DNA from 2 places in the Vreelandella janggokensis genome. Region 1 is predicted to be linked to the other one. Evidence: predicted binding sites of a transcription regulator. Region 1 holds the regulator's gene; the other holds the start of a gene.
The links. The regulator LexA, encoded in region 1, represses DNA repair genes until DNA is damaged. The targets are predictions, from matches to a motif close to TACTGTNTANNTANACAGTA.
Positions count from the first base shown of each region.

Region 2: QC816_RS12960 (LexA family protein) is a predicted target of LexA. The motif match lies at 4,786-4,805, and genes of this name have one in related genera.

Region 1 covers NZ_JARWAJ010000006.1:190,435-197,232, reverse strand. The annotation lists gene nagZ (beta-N-acetylhexosaminidase) at 1-501, opposite strand, end outside; gene QC816_RS15985 (L,D-transpeptidase family protein) at 560-1,084, opposite strand; gene QC816_RS15980 (TetR/AcrR family transcriptional regulator) at 1,062-1,739, opposite strand; gene lexA (transcriptional repressor LexA) at 2,042-2,707, shown strand; gene purU (formyltetrahydrofolate deformylase) at 2,704-3,558, opposite strand; gene QC816_RS15965 (ribonuclease J) at 3,820-5,415, shown strand; gene moaE (molybdopterin synthase catalytic subunit MoaE) at 5,443-5,895, opposite strand; gene moaC (cyclic pyranopterin monophosphate synthase MoaC) at 5,898-6,704, opposite strand; gene mobB (molybdopterin-guanine dinucleotide biosynthesis protein B) at 6,709-6,798, opposite strand, start outside.
Region 2 covers NZ_JARWAJ010000004.1:242,459-249,256, reverse strand. The annotation lists gene aroC (chorismate synthase) at 1-841, opposite strand, end outside; gene prmB (50S ribosomal protein L3 N(5)-glutamine methyltransferase) at 855-1,814, opposite strand; gene QC816_RS12975 (Smr/MutS family protein) at 1,971-2,540, shown strand; gene QC816_RS12970 (patatin-like phospholipase family protein) at 2,546-3,583, opposite strand; gene QC816_RS12965 (alpha/beta fold hydrolase) at 3,594-4,490, opposite strand; gene QC816_RS12960 (LexA family protein) at 4,828-5,271, shown strand; gene QC816_RS12955 (Y-family DNA polymerase) at 5,282-6,595, shown strand; gene QC816_RS12950 (sodium-dependent transporter) at 6,602-6,798, opposite strand, start outside.

The DNA.
Region 1 (6,798 bases):
GATCGCGGCCATACCGGCTTCATGCAGACCGGCTACCAGCGCGCCACCCAGTTCACTGACTTGCGTGGCCTCCGAGCCAAAACTGCGGTCGCCGATGACGCTGGAGAGACCGCTATCGATATCCAGTACCGGAGCAAAGCTGATATCCAACCCGCAGGCGGCCATTTCCATGCCCAGGAGCCAACCGGTGTCCTGGGTAAGCCCCAGAGCCGCCGCACGATCCTTCTGGTAATACTCACCCAGCCGAGCCATTGGTGGCAGGCGCGTCAGTCCTTGCTTGATACGCTGAACGCGACCGCCTTCCTGATCCACTGCCAGCAACACGTTGGGGCGTAGCTTACTCACCTCGCTGCACAGGTCTCTGACCTGGTGGGCATCTTCCACATTGCGCGAAAACAAGATGACGCCACCCACCGAGGGCGATTTCAACAACTGCCTTTCTGCGGTGGTCAACGTTGTCCCTTCAAGGTCCAACATGACCGAGCCCAAAGGATGTGTCATAGCGGGGTGTCCAAAAAAGGCGCTAACTCTAGACGATGATTAGCGAGGAGTCCAACGATCAGCGGCTGTCGTGTAACCAGACAGGCGTTCCAGGTCCAGCATGCTCGAAAAGCCAAAGAAGATCTGCATTACGCAGCCGCACGCATCCATGAGAGGCTGGTTGACCCATGGGCTCATTCGGCGGCGTACCGTGCAGATAAATATAGCGTCGCTGGGAGTCGACCTGACCACCGCGGTTTATCCCCGGTTCCAGGCCACACAGCCATAGAATGCGCGTCAGAATCCAGTCTCGCTCGGGAAACGCCGCCGCCAGCTCGGCGTCAAATACTTCGCCCGTCCAGCGGCGGCCTTTAAAGACCGCGTTTTCCGGGGCATCAGTACCAATGGCGGCACGAATATAGTGCCAGCCAAGCGGCGTTTGCCCACTGCCCTGCCGATTACCCATGCCCTGGCGCCCGGTAGAAATTTCACACTCATGGCGACACATATCGCCTTGCCAGACGCGCAAGCTCTGCGACTGGGCGTTGATTTCCAGCCATAGCCCCTCGCGGGGCGGCATTTCAATGAGCGACGGTGTCTGCATGGTGCTCAATGTCCTTCTCATCAGGTAATGGCGCGTTCATCGCCGCCACCACTACCGGCCGCAGTCGGCGAACCAGGTCGCGGACCGAGACATGCTGGTGGTAATCCTTTTCGGCAATATCGCGCAGCGCATCCAGTCCCGAAAGCGTAAAGATGACGGTACCCAGCATAAAGTGTAGCCGCCAGAAGCGCTCAGCGTCGGGCAGATCCGGTGTCGCACGGCGAACCAGTTCGGTGAAACGGCTGAACACATCACCGTATTGCTGCTGGATGTAGCGTCGTAAATGCCCCTGAGCCTGGCTGTACGCAAGCCCCAGCAAACGCATGAAGACTTTGAGGCTATTGCGTTCGGCAGGCACCGTCAGCACGGTTGTGGCCATGGTTTCGAGGAGCACTTCAAGGGGGATGTCACGACCCTCGTAGCGCGCTTCGAGTTCGTCCAGAGCGCCATGAAAACGTTGGGAAAACGGATCCAGGTAGCGAGCAAACACCGCCTGGATGAGCGCCTTCTTGGATCCGAAGTGATAGTTCACCGCAGCAAGATTGACCCGAGCCTTGCTGGTGATGTTGCGTAAAGAGGTTTCGGCAAAGCCGCGCTCTGCAAAAAGCACTTCAGCAGTATCCAGAATGCGGGTCACCGTATCCGATTGAGCCATGCTGCTCTCCATAAGACGGGCCAAAAAGCGGGCCATAAAAAACGGATGTTTTAAACAAACCAGGATACTACGTTATCGTTTGTTACCTCTCAACGTATACCTGAACACCCAACCCTTATCCAACGCCGCTTTGCATCTTCATATACATCAATTTGTTAGCTGCCTTACCCCCATTATATACTGGACAGGAGAACATGCTGTATACTTAACCACATACTGTTAACTACATACTGACTGTTGACTACATACTGATAGGTAAACAGGAACGCAGTCTTGCTCACTTATTCAATCTGGAGGCTGGTATGTCGCGGCCATTAACTGTTCGTCAACAAAACGTGTTCGACTTTATTGTCAAGACCATGGCTGAGCTCGGCTATCCGCCCACCCGGGCTGAAATAGCCAAGGCACTGGGGTTCCGTTCACCCAATGCGGCAGAAGAACACTTACGCGCACTTGAGCGTAAAGGCGTCATTCGCATCATTCGCAATACGTCGCGCGGCATACGCCTGCCCAACCAGGAACACCAGGAAACGCCAGACGTGCTGCCAGCCTCAGGCGCAGACCCTGCCAACGGCCTGCCCATCATTGGCGAAGTCGCGGCGGGTAGCCCTATCCTGGCCGCTGAGCATATTGATCGCTACTGCCCGCTGCCCGCCGACTACTTCACGCCCAGAGCAGATTATCTGTTGCGCGTTCGCGGGCTGTCGATGCAGAACGTCGGCATCCTCGAAGGCGACCTTCTCGCCGTCCACCGCACCCAGCGCGTTCGGGATGGCCAGATTGTCGTTGCCAGGCTGGAAGACGAAGTCACCGTCAAGCGTTTCAAACGCGACGGGAATCACGTCACCCTGATCGCTGAAAACCCCGACTTCGACCCTATCCATATCGACCTACGCACCCAACCACTTGATATCGAAGGGGTTGGGGTCGGCGTTATTCGCGGTGGCAATGGCCAGGCGCTCGGCTAGCTGAACACGATGGTCTTGTTGCCATGCACCAGCACGCGGTCTTCCAGATGCCAGCGAAGACCGCGCGCGAGGACGGCTTTTTCAACATCGCGGCCAAAACGTACCAGATCGGTCGGCGTATGACAGTGGCTGACCCGGTGAATGTCCTGCTCGATGATGGGCCCTGCATCCAACTCCTGAGTCACGTAATGGCAGGTAGCCCCTATCAACTTGACGCCACGCTGGTAGGCTTGGTGATAGGGTTTGGCGCCAGCAAAAGACGGCAGAAAACTGTGGTGGATATTAATGACCTGCCCCGCATATCGTTCACACAACGCTGGCGGTAATATCTGCATGTAGCGAGCCAGCACGATACTGTCGGCCCGGGCATCATCAATATGCGCCTGCACCTGCTCAAAGGCCGCAGTCTTGTCTGCCGGATCCACCGGCACATGGTGATATGGTATTCCGTACCATTCCGTTAACGAACGCATGTCGTCATGGTTGGAAATCACACCCACGATATCGCAGTCCAGCTCACCCACCTGCCAGCGGTAAAGCAAATCGACAAGGCAATGGGATTCTCGCGAAACCATCAGGACAACCCGCTGCCGTTTCCGGGTATCGACCAGCGCCCAGTCCATGTCAAACCGCTCCGCCACCGGCTCGAAGGCTGAACGTAATACCTCTGCCGACATACCCAGCGAATCCGCCAATATTTCGTAGCGCATGAAAAAACGCCCGGTTTCCAGATCGGAATGCTGGCTGGCCTCGGTAATCGACCCTCCCTGGTCCGCGATAAAACTCGATACCTTCGCGACGATCCCCACCTGGTCCGGGCAGGACACCACCAAACGATAAAAATGCGACATAGTCATTACTCTTCACGGTTTGCCGGGCGACGATGATCGGGCCGTCCGCTGGCATTAAACAAACGTCTAGTGTACCGAATGAAGCGCTCGCAATCACCGCCCTTAATGGCAGTGATTGTTAGCCGCCCGCCCCATCCCGTATAGTTAACCAATTACTTTCTAGGCTTTATTAATCTGATGCATCCACCGCGCGTTCATATTCGTCCCCGTCGTCGCCCTCCCTTACGCCTCTTGCCGTTAGGCGGCTGCGGGGAAATTGGCATGAACCTGACGCTGTATGGGTACGAAGATCACTGGATCGTCGTGGATTGCGGCATGATGATTCGCCAGGATCTACCCAATGCGCCACTCCAGGTGCCCAACCTGGAAACCCCCAAAGCCCTGGGCATTGCCCCGCAAGCGCTCTACATCACCCACGGCCATGAAGACCACATTGGGGCGGTCGCTTGGCTCTGGCCCCACTGGCAATGCCCCATTTATGCAACGCCGCTGGCGGCAGGCTTGTTGCGCCTGAAGTTTGCCGAACATCAGCTCTCAAGCGCCGCCATTCATGTGGTCGAGCCAGGTGAGGCATTGGAAAGCGGGCCTTTCACCCTGCGCTTCCTGGCGGTTCCACACTCGATACCCGAGAGCTGCTCGCTGATGGTCATGGCAGGTCGCTATCGTGTATTGCACAGTGGCGATTGGAAGCTCGACCCTGATCCAATTATCGGCGCGCCGATCGATCAGACGCAATTCAAGGCCTTAGCGCCGGTTGATTTGGTAGTGGGGGATTCCACGAATGCCCCTCTACCCGGCCACTCAGGCAGCGAAGGCGATGTCGCCAAAGCGCTGGTCGAGACGCTCGCCAACTGCGAAGGCCGGATCATTGTCTCCTGCTTTGCCAGTAATCTCGCCCGGGTGTTGGCGATTGGCCGTGCCGCCTACCAGTGCGGGCGGCGCGTCAGCCTGATGGGGCGCTCGATGGAGCGCATGGTGGGTGTCGCACGCGGCCTCGGCTATCTGGACGATTTTCCTGCCATCGTGCCCGCCCATGACCTGGGTTATTTGCCGCCCGATGAAGTCGTGGTCATTGCCACCGGCAGCCAAGGTGAGCCACGCGCCGCCCTGCAGCGACTTGCCCAGGGGCGTCATCCTCACGTGGATTTACAGCCTGGTGACAACGTGATTTTTTCCGCCAAGGCCATTCCGGGTAACGAGAGGCCCATCGGGCAGTTGAAAAAGCGCCTTCAGCAGTTGGGCGTCGAGCTATTCGATGAGTTCAGTCATCCGCAGCTTCACGCGACCGGACATCCGGCACAGGACGAAATCACCCGCTTTTATCAATGGCTGACGCCAAGCCACCTGTTGCCGGTTCATGGTGAAAGCCTTCATCAACAGGCCCACCAGCAGCTGGCCGCGTCCCTGGGTATTCAAGCCCCCTTGGCGCCGGTCAATGGCGACTTGATCCGCTTCGATCAGCAGGGACTGCATCACGAGCAGCACTACCCGCAACCGCCATGCATCGTCAGCCAGAACAGCGTAGTACCCCACCCTGGACTGGAGAGCGAAAACAGCACCCTCCCACGACGCGGCAGCCTCTATCTTGCGTTACCGGTGACCGCCACTCAAACCGGGTGGGCGCGCGTCGGGCGCCTGATGCTGGACAATACAAGTGCCAATTCATTCGACGAAGACAGTTTCAGCGAATGGCTGGATGATCAGCTTGCCGAACTCCACGCCGACACGTTGGCGGATCTGCGCCTGGGCCTTCAGCCCCGCTTGATTGCCTGGCTGGCAGAACGGCTGCAGCATTTACCTGAAATCCACCTGCAGATTATGGCCAGCGAGCTGCCAGCGACAGTGGCGGACGATTAGCCGACCCCAAAGCCGGCTCCCCGGAGGCTACCAGCGGGCAGCATCCTCGATATCCGAGTGGCGTTCCTTGACCCAGTAGTCCCCGTGGCGACCATGTTCTTTCTTCCAGAACGGTGCCTGAGTCTTTAGCCAGTCCATGATGAAATCGCAGGCTTCGAAGGCTTCGCGACGATGGGCACTCGCTACCAGCACTCTGACGATCGCATCGCCGGGGCGCATGTGGCCGACACGGTGAATAATCGTAACGGCGCTTAGTGCCCAGCGTTCTCCCGCCTCTTCCGCAATACGCTGTAAGGTTGACTCGGTCATGCCTGGATAATGCTCCAGGGTCAATCCCGTGACATCGGGCGTTTCGTTAAAATCACGCACCAGGCCGGTAAAGCTGACGACGCCGCCAATATCCGTGCGGCCCCCAATGCTGGCTTCATAGCCATACGCCATGTCAAAAGGCGCCTCTTGAACGCGGATGGTAATGTCCATTTTCAGCCCCCGGTGACCGGCGGAAAGAAAGCAACCTCGTCATCGTCGGTAATTCGCGCATCATCATTGGCCATGACCTGATTGATGGCACATAGCGTGCGCTGGTCCTGCAACAACTGAAAACGTTCATCCTGAGTCGCCAGCGCTACTTTGAGGCCCGCTATATCGCGGCTTTCGAGTTGATCGAAAGTCACTACACGCTCATTTTCACCCAACTGCTCGCGTAGTTCGGCAAGAAACTTGACCAGCACGCAGGGCGAATGACAGCGCCCGCCCAGGCTCACTTCGCCGGCTGTTCCCTGACCCGTTACAATCGGCGTCGCCGTTTCAGGCGCTTCTTCGCGCTGATAATCTCCCCGCTGACCACCGCTTTTGCTATCCAGTTGCACCGCGTCGATGCGCATGGTTTTGTCGACCGCCTTGCACATATCGTAAAGCGTTAAACAGGCCACGGAGACGGCCGTCAACGCTTCCATCTCGACACCTGTGCGGCCATTCAACCGGCAGTTCGCGGTCACATGAACACAGCTTTCATCGGGGTCGACATCAAACTCTATGGCCACTTTGGAAAGTGCCAGCGAGTGGCACAGCGGGATCAATTCATGGGTGCGCTTTGCTGCCTGGATTCCCGCAATACGGGCGGTGGCCAACACATCACCCTTGGGTAAAGCACCCTCGCTGAGCTGTTTCAAGGTAGCGGGTTGCATCACAATACGACCGGAAGCCACCGCTTCCCGGCGCGTTTCCTGTTTGTCTGCAACATCCACCATGCGGGCTTCGCCGCGGCTATTGAGATGCGTTAACTGCATGGGGTCACCTATCAGTGCGTGAAACATCATTGAGCCGTTGGCCCGCCATCCAATCGATTATCCAGCGTGCAATCCCGTCGCTATCATCGAGTGC
Region 2 (6,798 bases), on a different contig from region 1:
TGGAAATCCCCCCCAGAACACCGCCGGCGTGGTTGGACAAAAAGCCTTCCGGCGTCATCTCGTCGCGATGCTCACTGCCTCGTTGATCGATGCACCCAAACCCGGCGCCAATCTCAATCCCTTTTACCGCATTAATACTCATCAAACCATGCGCCAGATCAGCATCCAGGCGATCAAATACCGGCTCACCCAGCCCGACCGGAACGCCTTCGGCCACCACGGTGATCTCCGCGCCGACGGAATCCTGATCGCGGCGCAATTGATCCATGTAGTCCTCAAGCTCGGGCACTTTGGCGGGATCGGGGCAGAAAAACGCGTTCTGCCCGACGGCATCCCAGGAATTGAAATCTATCTTGATCGGGCCAAGCTGGCTCATATAGCCACGCACCTGCACTCCCTGAGCCGCCAGATACTGTTTGGCAATGGCACCCGCGGCGACCCGCACCGCGGTTTCCCGCGCGCTTGAACGCCCTCCCCCACGATAGTCACGGTGACCATACTTGTGGTGATAGGTGTAGTCCGCGTGGGCAGGGCGAAACTGGTCCTTGATTTTTGAATAATCTTTCGAGCGTTGATCGGTGTTCTCGATGATCAAACCAATCGAGGTGCCGGTCGTTTTGCCTTCGAAAACGCCCGACAGGATTTTCACCTGGTCCGCTTCCTGGCGCTGGGTGGTATACCGCGAGCTACCGGGGCGGCGGCGGTCCAGGTCGTGCTGCAGATCCGCCTCGGAGAGAGGCAACCCTGGCGGGCAGCCATCGACGATCGCGCCTAGCGCCGGGCCGTGGCTTTCCCCGAAGGTGGTAACGGTAAATAGTTTGCCAAATGTATTGCCGGACATGAGCCTTAGTTCCTCACGCAAAAGACGCCGCATGGGCGTCGAGTTCAGCAGCGCTCAGAGCAAAGACACCCTGGCCGCCACGCTCGAATTCAAGCCACATGAACGCCACTTCTGGAAAAGCAGCCTCCACGTGGCGGTCTGAGTTGCCCACTTCGACAATCAGCCACCCCTCATCGGTCAGGTGCGCACGTGCCTCGCGCAGAATGCGTCGTACGATATCCAGACCGTCGCTACCCGCTCCCAGCGCTAAGGCAGGCTCGTGGCGAAATTCGGCGGGCATGGTGGCCAAGTCACGCTGATCGACATAGGGCGGGTTCGAAATAATGACATCAAAGCGCTGGCCCTCCAGCCCGCTGAACACGTCGGCTTCCACCGCACGTACGCGCTCGCCGACATCGTGGCGGGTGATATTCTGGCGCGCCACGGCAAGGGCTTCCTGGCTAATGTCGGCCAGCGTCACCTCGCAAGTGGGCAAATAAAGCGCGGTGGCAATGCCGATACAACCGGAGCCGGTGCACAAATCCAGTACCCGCTCGGGCGGCTCCTCGGGGAACCAGGCCGCGAAGCCGTCCTCGATCAGCTCCGCCATCGGTGAGCGCGGGATCAGCACGCGTTCATCAACGTTAAACGGATAACCGGCAAAAAAAGCCTCACCTAACAGGTAAGGCAGCGGTCGGCGCGTGGTGATTCGCTCACGGGTAAGGACCACTATGCGCTCGCGCTCCATCGGCAACAACCGCGCATCCTGTACACCCGGGTCGACATTCCAGGGCAAATGCAGTGCCCCCAGACACAGCGCAACGGCTTCGTCCCATGCCGACTCGGTGCCATGGCCGTAATAGAGTCCCGCCAAATAGAACTCGCTGGATACCCAGCGCAGGTAGTCACGTAAGGTTATGAGCTCGCTCACCAGCGCCGTATCCGGCAGGGTGAGGGAGGAAGGCGAAGTCTCGGCGTTGAGAGGCTGGGTCACATTGGCTCCTGGTCAACAAAGGCGACCATCCCCATCGGGAGACGGCATGGCTAAAGAAAAGATTGTACCTTTGACGCTGCCCGGTTCACAGCAGCGTGCATCTCGCTATACTGTGCGCCTGTTCTCCGTTTTGCCCATTTGCCATTTGAGCCTGTCATGACACGACACCGCCACCTGCCCGATGATGACGATATCAGTGCTTTCCGCCAGGCGCTGAAAGCCGCGGGCGTGCGTCGCATGGCCACCAATCAGGCCGACCCCGGCAAACCCAAGCGCAATGATGATGCCCAGCAGGCCAGACGGCAGGCGGCGGTGGAAAGCAGTACCTTTGCCACCAGCGGCCGCACCTCCGACGGCCGGGTCGAGGCGGTACGTCCTTCCGAATACCTGGAATTCAGCGTCGCCGATTTGCCCTGGCGCACCTTCAGCCAACTCAAGCGCGGCCAGACGGCTTGGCAGGCTGGCCTAGATTTACATGGCTACACCCTTGAAGAAGCCCGGCTGGAGCTAGAGAGCTTTCTGCGTGACGCGACCGCTCAGGGGCTTCGCTGCGTGCTGGTTGTCCACGGCAAGGCCTGGGGCACCACTGCCGATTTTCCAGTACTTAAAAGCCACACCAATGCTTGGCTGCGCGAGTGGCCCGGGGTCCTGGCATTCTGTTCCGCCATCGAGATCGACGGCGGCACCGGTGCGGTCTATATCCTGCTACGTAAGCGCGGTCAGTAGGCTCGTTATTCTGCCACACCCGATTCTTGCGCATCCGACGCACTATCGGGCACGTGCCGCGCCAGGGCTTCATCGGCCAGGTGACGGCCCAGGCGGATCAGATCCTTGGCACGGTGAAACTCGTAGGTACTGCACACCGTTTTGGGCACTTCGATGAGAATATCGGGCGGGTAACCGGCAATTTTATATTTGGCCAGTGCCGCCTGGGTAATATCGAATGATTCGAGGATCATATCCAGCTTGCCCCATTCCCGCTTGCCGCGAAGGTCCATCGTTTCATCCACCTCACCCTCTTCTTCGCTACTGCTGCCCAGTTCGCTCCATAGCCGCCGCGTGGTGGCGCGCACCTCGTCCATCCAGCCGCCAATATTGGCATCGCGATCACGCTCCCGGGTGGTGCGGCTGTCGTTATTCTCATCCTTGGGAAGCAGTGCCTCCAAAGACACCGGCTGCGGGCTGTGGGCAGTCACGTTCACCGCCACCACAAAATCTGCCTCGTGGGCGGCCAGTATGGGCATCATGGGCAGCGGGTTCAGCAGACCTCCGTCGACCAGTACCTGATCCCCCAGATGCACAGGGGTAATCACGCCGGGGACGGCGATTGATGCCCGTATCGCGCGCAGCAGCGGGCCGTTTTGAAACCATACCTCGCGCTGGCGCACCAGATCAGTGGCCACGGTGGTCACCGGAATCGGCAGGTCTTCCATCAATGTATCGCCCACCAGCCCTTCCAACTTGCTCATGATCTTGCTGGCCCGCATGGCACCCATTGGGCTCCAGGTCACATCGACCAGCCTGAGCACATCCAGATAGTCCAGATCACACACCCATTCGCGATAGTCAGGCAGTTTACCCGACGCATAAATACCGCCTATCAGCGCGCCCATGGAACACCCGGCGATCGAGATGATCTCGTAGCCCCGTGCCTCCAACGCCTCAATCACGCCGATGTGTGCATAGCCCCGGGCACCGCCGCTACCCAGCACCAGTGCCACTTTATTACCTCTCGATACACTGCCATCGGTCAGGCTCTGTTCGTTCATCGCTCGTTTCCTACGACTGATCCCGACGTTTCATTAATGATTGCGTCATCACCTCGGCAACCCCAGATACCGCCTTGGGCTCCAGGTGAAGGTGATGACCGCCTGCCAGTACATGGCGTGTTAAGTGCGGTACCGCCTGGCGGGCTTTTTCTGCCCAGTCGCGCTTGCCTAAGATGCCCTCCTCACCTTCTATCAATAGCACCGGTGCCTGGATGTCGGCCAGTAGCGCTAACACCTGGGAAGGTGTAAAGCGTACCAGCGATGGCTTCAACAAGCGGCTGTCGGTGCGCATCTGCACGTGTCCGTCGGCCGTTACGTCGGCATTGCGCTCCACCAGCGGCGTGGCGGTGATGGTGTCTAACGGTGTAACGCCACCGGCCACTCGAGCCGCCACCGCGGTGGCCAGATCAGGATAACGCGGCGCCCGGGAAATGGGCCGCCTATGCGCCATTAACCCCTTGCGCAGTTGGCTTGTCGTGTCACCAGAGGGCGTATTGAGCGCACCCAAGCCATCCAGCAGCGTCATGAACTCAATGCGCTCCGGCACGGCGGCAGCCAATAGGCAGGCCACCGCGGCGCCCATGGAGTGGGCGAGCAATGCCACTCGCTCAATGGCCAAATCGTCCATGGCATCAAGCACGTCGTGGCAATAATCCCACAGCGCATAATCCTCGCCCGCCGCCGCATGTGCTGAATGCCCGTGACCACGAAAATCGATAGCCACAATGCGAATATCCAGTGCTTCCACCAGCAACGGCGCTAACCGTGAAAAACTCGCCGCGTTATCGAGCCAGCCGTGGAGCGCCAGCCAAGTAGGGGCCGCATCACGCCCCCAGCTCAGCGCCGCCAGACGACCTTGGGCGAGGTAAAGGGAATGAGGATAACGCGTTGCAGTGGGTTGAGACATTATGAACCTATCCTAAGCAAACCAACCGCCCCAGGCGGCAAGATGACGGCATAAAGCACAAACGGTACCATGCCAAACACCAATGTCTGTACAAAATTACGGGCGCTCGCCAACGTCCATCTTTTTCCTGCTAATGAGGCTTTTATGAAACCCCACCGTGACACCCGAACACGCAACTGGGTCTTTTTTATCGCCGTGACCAGCGCCATTGTGGTGGGCCTCTGGCTGGCAAGATAAACCTTCACGAAGGTTCCTAAAGACGGCCAGCCCTTGCAATTTTCTCCTCATGGCCAAATACTGTATATAAATACATATACTGCCAGTGAGGAGGCTGACCATGACGCAGCCGTTATCGCCTATCGCGCCAGCCGTGCCGTTAACGCATCAGTCGCTGCCCTTTCCTCCCCTACATGGCCGCGCTGGGTTTAGCGGCTTCCCCTCCCCCGCCCAGGATTACGAACCGCGCACGCTGGATCTCAACGTGCGCCTGATCAAGAACCCCACCCACACGTTTTACCTGACCGCCACCGGTGACAGCATGGAGGGTTGGGGGATTTTCGATCGCGACCTGCTGGTGGTTGACCGCAGCCTCTCGCCCCGTCTGGGGCATATTCTGGTGGCCATGTTCGACGACGAACTTCTGATCAAGCGCTACGCGCTCTATCGCGGCACGCCGCATTTGTGCTCCGCTCACCCCCATTACCCACCGCTGCCCCTGAAAGACAGCGAGTGTCAGGTATGGGGGGTGGTTCGGGCGGTCATTCACGAATACCTGCGGTGATGTAACGGTCATGATCGGTCTTGTCGACGCCAACAATTTTTACGTCAGCTGCGAACGCGTCTTCCAGCCTTATCTGGAAGGCAAAGCCGTTGGTGTGATGTCCAACAACGATGGCTGCGTTATTGCCCGCTCCGCGGAAATGAAAGCGATGGACATTCCCATGGGCACTCCCGCCTTCAAACTGGAAGGGCTACGCCAGCGCGGCGAGATTCATCTGCTGTCATCCAACTATGAGCTGTATGGCGACATGTCGGCACGGCTCGCCCAACTGCTGCACGACGCTTGCCCCGACATCGCCCCCTACTCCATCGATGAAATGTTTATCTACCTGGAGGGCATGAGCAAGCACCAGTGCCAGGCTCTGGGTGAGCGCCTACATCGGGACATACATCGTTGCCTTGGATTACCGGTATGCATCGGTCTGGCACCGACCCACACCCTGGCCAAGCTCGCCAATCATGCGGCCAAGAAGCAGCCACACTACCAAGGCGTTTGCCTGCTTGGCGGGAATGATGCCAGCACCAAAGCCTTGCTAAAGCAAACGCCGGTCAGCGAAGTATGGGGCGTGGGCAGGCGGCTTGCCGAACGGCTTGCCATTAGCGGCATCCATAGCGCCTGGGCGTTACGCGAGTGCGATAAAAAACAGCTGCGCAAACGCTTTTCCGTGGTGCTGGCACGCACTGCCCTGGAACTGCGTGGCACCCCCTGCCTGGAAATGAACGCGGTGGATCAACCCCGCCAGCGCATCATGACATCCCGCTCTTTCGGTCAACCCACCAGGGTAAAAACTCAGGTACACGAGGCACTGCGCCGCCATGCCCAGCGTAGTGCCGAAAAACTTCGCGAACAGCACAGCCTGGCACGCTCGGTGATGTTGTTCCTGAAAACCAACCGCCATCGTCGAGACCAGCCACAGTACTTTCCCCACACCCTGGTCGCGTTACCCACCCCCAGCGACGATACGCGCGTTATTCTCGACGCCGTCCGCCAGGGCCTTGAACAGATATATCGACCCGGCTATCGGTTCATGAAAGCCGGCGTGATGTTGCTGGATCTCGTCGATGCCCAACAGCATCAGCTATCGCTGCTCGATGCACCCGCTCGACACCATCCGCTGCTAATGGCCACGGTGGACGCCATCAACCAGCGTATGGGGCAAGACACGATCCGCTTCGGGATGACCGATGACGACGCGCCATGGCACCTACGCTGTGCCCACCGTTCCAACCGTTTTACCACGCGCTGGGATGAGCTACTGGAAGCCGGCACTCACCCCGGCGCGATTGCCGATGCCCGGAAAAAACGGCAACAGCCGAAGCCGTAACAGCCCTCAGCGGTGCTTCCACACATGGTGCAGACGCGGGCTTAACGTTTCGCCCAACGCCACCATGGCACCCAGAATCACCAGTAACCACGGCCAGTGCGCGACAAACGAGACCTGATAGATTCCCAGCGCGTCGATAAAGATCACCACAATCCCGAGCGGGCTAACGTAACGCACCATGGTCAGCCACAGCGCATAAGGCA